2 linked regions of the Methanococcus voltae genome follow. The protein of the gene in region 1 binds, or shares a complex with, the protein of each later gene. Links are inferred from orthologs where the notes say so. Each region holds a gene or a part of one and is shown in the gene's direction. Other genes may lie near its edges.

Evidence for each region.
Region 2: the proteins of pscS (region 1) and J3E06_RS05385 are in contact, whole or in part, in a solved structure (PDB 3WKR), measured with the Methanocaldococcus jannaschii proteins. The link is inferred for Methanococcus voltae from one-to-one orthologs.

The regions. Positions count from the first base shown.
Region 1 is NZ_JANUCR010000007.1:19,327-25,118, reverse strand. Bases 1,150-3,981 are described here. They hold pscS (O-phospho-L-seryl-tRNA:Cys-tRNA synthase), read left to right. Parts: upstream 1,150-1,881; coding sequence 1,882-3,081; downstream 3,082-3,981. Other genes in these bases: J3E06_RS07610 (geranylgeranyl reductase family protein), read right to left, coding at 3,102-3,981; pheT (phenylalanine--tRNA ligase subunit beta), read left to right, coding at 1,150-1,666. In the rest of the region: more of pheT, read left to right, coding at 1-1,149; more of J3E06_RS07610, read right to left, coding at 3,982-4,370; J3E06_RS07605 (SufB/SufD family protein), read right to left, coding at 4,546-5,792. UniProt on the Methanocaldococcus jannaschii protein: Converts O-phospho-L-seryl-tRNA(Cys) (Sep-tRNA(Cys)) to L-cysteinyl-tRNA(Cys) (Cys-tRNA(Cys)).
Region 2 is NZ_JANUCR010000004.1:9,675-14,092, forward strand. What follows is about bases 1,481-4,418. They hold J3E06_RS05385 (DUF2100 domain-containing protein), read left to right. Parts: upstream 1,481-2,543; coding sequence 2,544-3,293; downstream 3,294-4,418. Other genes in these bases: J3E06_RS05380 (TIGR00300 family protein), read left to right, coding at 1,481-2,449; hisC (histidinol-phosphate transaminase), read left to right, coding at 3,399-4,418. Outside these bases: J3E06_RS05375 (transketolase family protein), read left to right, coding at 1-916; more of J3E06_RS05380, read left to right, coding at 1,181-1,480.

The DNA.
Region 1 (5,792 bases):
TTCTGATAAATTAATCGAAGATAAATTTCCAATGATGGGCGTAGAAGTAGAGGAACTTTTCGAAGAAAACGATAGAGAAATGGTTCAATTTTCTATTAACCCAAATAGACCAGATTATTTAAGTGTAGAAGGTCTTGCAAGAGGTTTCAGAGGCTTTATGGGTATTCAAACCGGTTTGGCAAACTACGATATTAAAGATAGTGATATCGAAGTAATTGTAAAATGTAGCAAAGAAAGACCATATATAGCTTTTGCACTCGTTAAAAACGTAATTGTCGATGATTTAATACTTGAAAGTATCATAAATCTTCAGGAAAAATTGCACTGGGCAATCGGTAGGGATAGGAAAAAATTAGCTATAGGTGTCCACGATTACGATAAAATAGAGGCTCCATTCATATATGATGAAGTAGAAGGAGATGCGGTTAAATTTGTACCTTTGGCAATGGCTGAAGCTGGTGAAATGACACCTAAAGAAATAATCGAAAAACACGAAAAAGGTCAAAAATACGCACACCTCATAAAAGATAAATTCCCATTAATTACTGATAAAAACGGCAATGTGTTGTCAATGCCCCCAATAATCAATGGAGAATTAACTAAAGTTAGTACGAATACAAAAAACCTTTTAATTGATATTACAGGAACTGAAAAAGGTGCTGTTGAAAATACCTTAAACATTGTAGCTACTGCACTTGCTGAGAGAAGAGGAACTATTTTCAGCGTAAAAGTAATTTACGAAGAAGATGGAAAAGTTATTAATGAAGAAACCTATCCAAAATTAACTCCTGAACAAATAGAAATCGATTTGGAGTTTATTAATAAAAAATTAGGCTTAGAATTGAATTTCGGTCAGGTTATTTCAGCATTGAGAAAGGCAGGTTTAGACGCTGAATTAATCAATAAAAACGGTGAAAACTTACTTAACGTTTACATTCCGGCATACAGAAACGATATGTTAGGTAAAGTGGATATTGTTGAAGAAATAGCTATTAATTACGGCTATGAGAAATTTAAAGGCGCTAAAATAAATGTCCATACAATCGGGCAAAAGAATGAATCAGAGGTTAAATCTTCTGAAATTAAAAATACTATGATTGGTTTAGGATTCCAAGAAGTAATGAACTTAACTCTTACAAATAAGACAATTTTATTTGAAAATATGAATATGGAAGTTGGTTCAGTGGAAGACGGCTGTAAAGACTACATCGAAGTTTTAAAACCTGCATCAATTGAGCATAATGTCATTAGAACTACAATAATCCCTCAATTATTGGAAACCCTTAAAATAAACAAACATAACGAATTGCCTCAAAAAATCTTCGAAATTGGAGATTGTGTAATCATTGACGAAAACGCAAAAGAAACCGATAAATACTTTGATACCAAATGTAAAGACGTTAGAAAAGTTTCAGGTGCGATAATTCAACCAAACGGCAATTTTAACGAAATTAGAAGTGTAATTGATGCACTTTTAAGAGAACAATACGATAACTATGTTATTGAAAATTACGCTCATCCGTCATTTATTAAAGGTAGATGTGCCAAAATTTTAGTAAATGAGGAATACAAAGGATTATTTGGAGAAATTAATCCTCAAGTTATCGTTAATTTTGAATTAGAACATCCGATTACAGCGTTTGAAATTCAAATAACTAATGATTAATAAAAGATAATTGATATAATTGATATAATTGATAACTAATATTAAATAATTAACAATTAATAATAAATATACTATCTAATTTTATTATTTTTAAACAACCATACACATTTTAATAAAATTATTTTAAGTAATTAATTTAAGTAATTAATTTAAGTAATTAATTTAAGTAAGTTAAGTAAATCATATGATTTAAATCAAATTTTACGGGGTTTATAATGGAAAATACGGAAAAAACCACGATTGGAACCGATATAAACACAGATAAGTATAAAAACATTAAACGACATCTTGAAAGAGAGATGATTAACTTAAATCCGATTCAAAGAGGCGGAATTTTACCTACTGAATCAAAAAAGGTTATTTATGAATATTGGGACGGTTATAGCGTTTGTGATTACTGTGCCGGTAGATTAGACCAAGTTGAGACGCCACCTATTCACGAATATTTGGAAGATGCTTCAAAATTCTTTGGTGCAGATATTACGAGACCTACGCACGGTGCAAGGGAAAGTAAGTACGTAATAATGAATTCAGTGTGTAAACCTGGCGATTATGTAATTATGGATGGCAATGCACACTATACGTCCTTTGTAGCTGCTGAACGTGCAAAATTAAACATTGATATTGCACTGGTGGAAGATTACCCTACATATCGAGTAATACCTGAAAAATACAAAGAAAGAATCGAAACATTGGAAGATGAAGGTAAACCAATCGGTTTATTATTGCTTACGCACGTTGATGGTAATTACGGGAACGTAGCAGACGCTAAAAAAGTTGGGAAGATTGCAAAAGATAAAGGTTATCCATTTTTATTAAACTGTGCTTACTCAGCAGGTAGAATGCCCGTCAACGCAGAAGCTTTAAATGCTGATTTTTTAGCTATTTCAGGTCATAAAAGTATGTCCGGCTCTGGACCTTGCGGTTTATTAGCAATTAGTAATAAAAATGAAGAATACAGTAAGCAAATCTTGAAAACGTCTAAGAAAAATATTGTAAAAGAACTTGAAATGTTAGGTTGCACGAGTAGAGGAATTCCAATATTAACACTTATGACGAGCTTTGCTCACGTTATTGAACGTGTTAATAACTGGGATAAGGAAGTTAAACGTGTAAGATGGATTATTGACGAATTAGAAGCCGTAGGGTTTAAACATATTGGTGAAAAACCTAAAAACCACGATTTAACCAAATTTGAAACTCCAATTTTAGATGAAATTGCGGAGCACGATAAAAGAAAAGGTTATTTCTTCTACGAAGAGCTCAAAAAAAGAGGCATCGGCGGTATAAGACGAGGAGCTACCAAAGAGTTTAAAATGAGTGCTTTCGGATTAACTGACGAGCAAACTAAATATGTAGTTGATAGCTTCAAAGAAATTATTGAAAACGGAAGAAAAGAGAATAATTTAAATTAACATATTTTTTATTTTTTATTTTATTTTATTTTTTTACCAAATAAGGAAGCTTCTACGACTTTTTTTAAGATTTCAGAAGGTTTGTCCATTTCTCCATTGTTATTTATATAATCAATTAAATTTTTATCAATTACATATTTTAATATTTTATCAATTTTCTTATTATTCAATTTATTCATCAAATAGCTCATTTTTAAACCATAGTTAATTTCTTTACCTATTTCTGATTTCCAAAGCTCTTCATAGGTCTTTAAATAATCTAAATTGGCATTTTCTTCATTTAAAAATTTTGTATGATATTTTGTATAGTACTCGTTAATAGTATTTGCACATAACTTTGCACATTTTGCACCAAAGTACAAACCACCTCCGCTAAGTGGTTTTACCTGATTTACTGCATCACCTACGAGCATTACGTTGTTTAAAACGCTTTTACTATTATATCCGAGTGGAATAGCACCGATACTATATTCTATAGGTGTGGCACCTTTTAATATTTCTTTTGCATTCTCATTTGTAGCTATAAAATTATTGAGCTTATTTAGTGCGTCTTTAGTATCACACATCCCTACTCGCACTCTATCTTTGCCAGTTGGAATAATCCACGTAAAAAAATTACTGCTGTATCGCTTGTCATAAAAAACGTTTACAAAGTCGCTATCAATATTAGAAACGTTTACATACTCTATTTGTACCCCGGTGATTATTTCTCTTTTTTGGTGCATTTTTAATGACTTTCCAATTCCTGACCTTACTCCGTCAGCCCCTACAATTATTTTTGGAGAAAATATGTATTTTTCATCTTTTAAATTATTTTTAACTTCTATTATGTGTTTTTTGTTTAAACTATTATTTTTACTATTTTTACTATTTTTATTATTTTTATTAGTGGTTGTTTCATTTAAAATTTTTCCGTGAGATTTTAACATTAAATTTACATTTTTATTTTTTAAAGCTCTTTTTGCAATGTCTTTGTCCATTTCTTTCCTTTCAAAGACCATTGCCCTTATTTTATTATCATCACCCACTGTTAAATTTTGCTTTTCACAGAATATATTTGCCCCCCTAACTTTATTAACTATTCCTTTGGGATTTCCTAACTCATTAAAGCCTTTTTTACTTAATAAACCAGCACACTGGATTGGAACACCTATCGATTGATGTTCTTCAACAACGAGTACATTTAAATCTTTTTGGATGTTTTCCGCAGTTATAAAACCAGCAGGACCTCCACCTACGATTATAACATCATATTGTTCATTTTGATTATTAATTTTTAAATTTGGCATTTTTTCATCTTTATCCTAATTTTAGTCTGTAATAATACATATTCTAATAAACTATAAATTATTTGCTAATTTTTTAAAATAAAAATAATATAAAAATAATATAAGAATAATATAAAAATAATAAAATTAAAATTAAAATTATAATGGAAAAAATAAAAATATACAGTAATTAAATTTACATCGCATTTTCAAGTGTCATATCCATCATTTCTTTAACGTTTTTAGCAAGTTCTTCAGGTAAACCATTAATGTCTACGCTAAGGAATCCTTTAATAATTAAAGAAGTAGCCTCATCTTCCGTAAGCCCTCTTGACATTAAATAAATAAGCTGGTCTTCTGCAATTTTACCAACTGCTGCCTCGTGAGATAAATCTAAATCAGTCTCAGTAGCTTCCAATTCGGGAACTGCCAATATTCTAGCATCTTTTGAAAGGATTAAACCCCTACATTCGAGATGTCCTTTAACTCCTTTTTCAGCACCTACCAGATGACCTCTTGAAATTACTTCGGACTCGTCAACTGCAATAACTCTTGAAATCATATCCGCACTTGAACCTTTTCCGTTAAGAACAACTCTTGAACCCATATCATACTTGGATTTACCCGTACCGTACACAATAGTCTGGAAAGTTGCTTTACTGTTGTCCCCATCACAGTATGCTGTAGGGTAGCTTTGCATCGATTTAACTGGCATTGTAGTAACATAATTGTTAATAAATACTGCATCTTCATCTAATCTGATGCCTGTTCGAGGTCTAACGTGTACGTTTTCACCCCAATTATGTACCATCGTATATGTTAATTTTCCGCCTTTTTTAACGTAAAATTCAGAAACCCCTAAGTGAAGACCGGATTTTACGTGTGGTGATGTTGTACAGCCAGTAATAACGTTTAGCTCAGCTCCTTCATCCACTACTATAATATTATGTACGTTTTGAGAAACATCTTCTTTACCAATTAAAAGACAAGTTTGTAATGGGATTGATTCCTTCACACCTTTAGGTGCGTAGATAAAATAACCTTGAGAAAGCTCATTTTCAACTCTCGCAGAATATTTATCTTTAATTTCCACTACATTCCAATAATATTCGCTTAAATCGTGTTTTTCCAACGCTTCTGTGATTGGCATTATTTCAATGTTTTTATACATTTTTGAATATATCGGTTCATTATTAACTTGCAAATATGAACCAGATGTGTTTTTCTCGTTTATATCGATTCCGACTTTTGAAAGTGCTTCTTTTTCATCTTCTTCAATATCAGTGAGTGATTCAACCGCCCTATTTGTATTTTTTGGTGTTGGGTAATCATCTAAGTTTATATCGTCTCCAAATGGTGCTGGAACGTCTTTAAATTTCTCGGCTATAATTTTAGCTTCTTTTATTTTTTCCTGCATTTTTTCGCTAAGGTTAGAATTTAAAT
Region 2 (4,418 bases), on another replicon or contig:
GGCAATGAGAGAAGCCTACGGTGAAACATTAGTGGAATTAGGCGAAAAAAATGAGAATATAGTGGTATTAGATGCTGATTTATCAGGTTCTACAAAAACAGCTCTTTTCTCAAAAAAGTACCCTGAAAGATTCTTTAACGCAGGTATTGCAGAGCAAAATATGATAGGAATGTCTGCAGGGCTCGCAAGAACTGGAAAGACTGTTTTTGCATCTACTTTTGCAATGTTTGCAACTGGTAGGGCTTGGGAACAAATAAGGAACTCGATTGCATACCCTAAATTAAATGTAAAAGTATGTGCAACTCACAGTGGTATTACAGTGGGTGAAGACGGAGCTTCCCACCAAATGACTGAAGATTTAGCAATTATGCGAGTTATACCAAATATGGTTGTTTTAGCTCCAGCAGACTACTATGAAGCTAAAAGTGTTATAAAATGGTGTGCAAATTACGAAGGACCCGTTTACGTAAGAATGCCAAGGGGAAATACGGAAGTTATTTTCGATAACGAAGAAGATGCAAAATTCGAGTTAGGAAAAGCAAGAAAATTAAAAGAAGGGACCGATATTACAATTATCGCAACTGGTGAAGTAGTCCCAGAAGCTTTAAAAGCGTCAGAATACTTAAGTAATGAAGGAATAAGTGCTGAAGTGGTATCTATGACTTCGATAAAACCTATCGATGAAGTTGCAATATCATTTGCAAAAGATATTATTATTACTTTAGAAGACCACAACGTAATCGGTGGTTTAGGTGGGGCTGTTTCCGAAGTAGTTTCATCAAAAGGTCTTAATAAAAAGGTTTTAAGAATAGGTATTAACGACACATTTGGTAAATCAGGTCCTGCCGGTGAATTATTGGAATATTATAAATTAGATGGGAAAAGCGTAGCTGAAACAATTGTTAAAAACTTATAAATTAAGGTTATATCTTAAATTATATTTTTATTTCTTCTTTTTATTTCTTATTTTATTATTTTTAAAATAATTTCTTTTTTTCGTAAATATTATTTCCAAAAATCTTTATATAATTTAGCACATAACAAGAATACACAGGAATTCAATAGATATTTTTAAATTCTTATGATTAAGGTACAATCAATTAATATTCAAATAGGGTAATAATACTAATAACAATAGTAATACTAATAACAATAATAAAATAATAAATTTGGTGAAATAATGTTTATGCAAGAAATTGAACTAAAAGGGCATATTATAGACAGTATGATAATGACTAAAGCATTTGACAAGACTTTAGACTTAGGCGGGGATTACAAAGTTTTAGAATTTCAAGTGGGTAAAGAAAAAACCGACCCTTCTTACGCAAAGCTATTAATAATCTCTTCTAAGAGTCAGCAACATCTCGAGAGTATTTTAGAGGAATTGCAAAACATCGGTGCAGATATTCCGGAAGTTGAAGATGTTAACTTAAAACAAGCTGAAAAAGACCAATGTTTGCCTAAAGGATTTTATTCTACAACTAATCACCAGACCTTTGTTAAATTAAATGGAGAATGGATTAAAGTAGGACACCCAAAAATGGATGCGGTAATTACTGTAGACCCAACTACAAAAACCGCTGAAACAAAGGTAATACGGAAAATTAAGGCGGACGATTACGTTGTAGTTGGTCATAGTGGTATTAGAATCGTACCTCCTGAAAAACCACGAGAAGCTGGTCAATTATTTGAGTTTATGAACTCCGAAGTTTCCTCTGAAAAGCCAAAAGAGGCCATAATCAGAAAAATTGCAAAAGAAATGTTCGAAATAAAACAAGAATACCAGAAAAACTTAAAAGAAGGGAAAAACGAAGGTGGTATCGCAATAGTGGGGGGTCCTGCTATTATTCACACAGGCGGAGGCGAAGCTTTAGCTAAACTTGTGGAAATGGGTTATGTTCAAGGTCTTTTGGCAGGAAATGCCCTCGCAACACACGATGTAGAGAGCGTATTATATGGTACGTCATTGGGCATTGATATAGAATCTGCAAATCCCGTTTTAGGAGGTCATAAGCACCACATTTATGCCATAAACGAGATTAACAAAGCAGGTAGTATAAAAGACGCTGTAGAAAAAGGCATACTTACTAAGGGTATTATGTACGAGTGTATACATAATAATGTGCCATATATATTGGCTGGAAGTATAAGAGACGATGGACCACTCCCTGATGTAGTTACTGACTCCGTAGAAGCTCAAGATATAATGAGAAATATGGTAATGGACAAAAAAATGGTTATTATGATGGCAACGCTCTTGCATTCAATAGCAACGGGTAATTTAATGCCTTCTTCTGTAAAAACCGTATGTGTGGATATTTTACCTGCAACCGTTACAAAATTAATGGATAGGGGGACGTCTCAAGCAATTGGTGTAGTGACCGATATAGGCGTATTTTTAGTATTACTTGCAAAAGAATTGGAAAAATTGGAAAATGAAAATAAATAATAATATAAAATAATATAAAATAATATACTGTAAAATAAAGAGTAATAATAATAATAATAATAATAATAATAATAATAATAATTTGGATGATAATATGGTTAAACAACTTAAAAATTCGCAGGAATTGCTCAAAAAATCAATAGAATCAATTTCAAAATTGGAACAAGAGAAATTGATAGAAATTAAAAAGCAAGATATGGGCAATATGTCGGAAAATACTCAGGAAACTGCTAAAAAGAATGAAAAAACGTATAAAGATGCAGAAGCGGGTATTATAGATATAGCAGAGCTTAAAAAAGCTGCTTATGATTTAATAGATGCTGACGAGTATGTATATAAAAAGGCTCCTAATCACGAATTGACAAAAGAAGAAGCTGAAGAATTTACAAAAATAATATTGGGCGCTCAAAAGAGTTTAAGCACCGTTTTAGAAGCTTTTGGATTTGAACAAGAGAAAAATATTATAAATTTGGACTCTGATGCTTTATATTTGGTTAGTAATAAGAAATTAATAAAAATATTAAATGAAATAAACGAAGAAGCAAATAAAGCAATGGGTATTACTTTAAAAACCAATTTGAATATTATTTCAACAGATGGAGTTTTAAAACCCGAAGATATGCTTATTATAAATCCAAAAATGCCTGAAAAAGCTTTAAAAGGTATTGAAAAGAAATGTGCTATCACAAAGGAAAACATACAAAAAATAATCGCTAATAAAAAACCTTCAAAAGTGTATGTAGTTGTAAAAGAAGGCGATAAAGCTGATGAATTAATATTAAAAAGAGCAGAAGCATTATATGGTGCTAAAAAATTGCCTTTAGAAGAATTACAAGTTTTATAACGCCATATACTTAATATAAAATTAATTTTTATAATAATTTTAATTTTATTAATTATTATTTTAATTATTATTTGGTATTTAATTTATTATATGAGATGATACTTTATGATTGACGATAAAATAAGAAATGTAGTAAAGGAATTTAAAGCATACGTTCCAGGAAAATCAAAGGAAGAAATCGCAAGAAAGTACAATTTAAATCCTGAAACAATTATAAAATTGGGTTCAAATGAAAATCCTTGGGGATGTTCACCTATGATTAAAGATAGATTGCTTGAGGAATTGCCAAAATTTAGCCAGTACCCTGAATCAATAAACCCAATTTTATTGCAGGAAATCGCTGATTTTGCAAAAGTGCCAAAAGAAAACTTAATCGTGGGTGGAGATGGTGCTGATGAAGTAATAGACCTCATAATGCGAATTTTAATCGACGAAGGTGACGAAGTAATAATCCCTATACCTACATTTACCCAATATGCAATTTCTGCAAAAATACACGGTGCAAATATAAAATGGGCTAAGTATGACGAGAAAAACGAGTTTAAGTTAGATGTTAACAGTGTTTTAAGTCAAATAACTGATAAAACAAAAGTAATCTTTTTATGCACTCCAAACAATCCAACAGGAAATATAATTCCAAACGAAGATATTAAGAAAATAATTGAATCTACTGACGCTTTGGTAATGATTGACCACGCATACATAGAATACTCAAGAAAGGAATACGATTTAACAGATTGGGCTTTAAAATACGATAATGTGCTTGTATTAAGGACATTCTCAAAAGTTTTAGGACTTGCGGGTCAAAGAATAGGATATGGAGTTTCAAGTACTAAAATAATCGATTATATGATGCGAATAAGACCCGCATTCAGTTTAACAAGAGCCACACAAATTTCAGCAATTGCAACACTCCAAGACAAGGAATTCATTTATAAAAGTCTTGACGATGGAATAAGAAGCAGAGAAATGATATACGAAGGAATAAAGCAATTCAAAGAGTTAGAAGTTTACCCTACTGAAGCAAATTATATGCTTATAAAGGTTAAAAATGGTATGAATTCATCACAATTCGCAGAGGAATTGCTTAAAAAAGGCGTAATCGTTAGGGATTGTTATTCATTC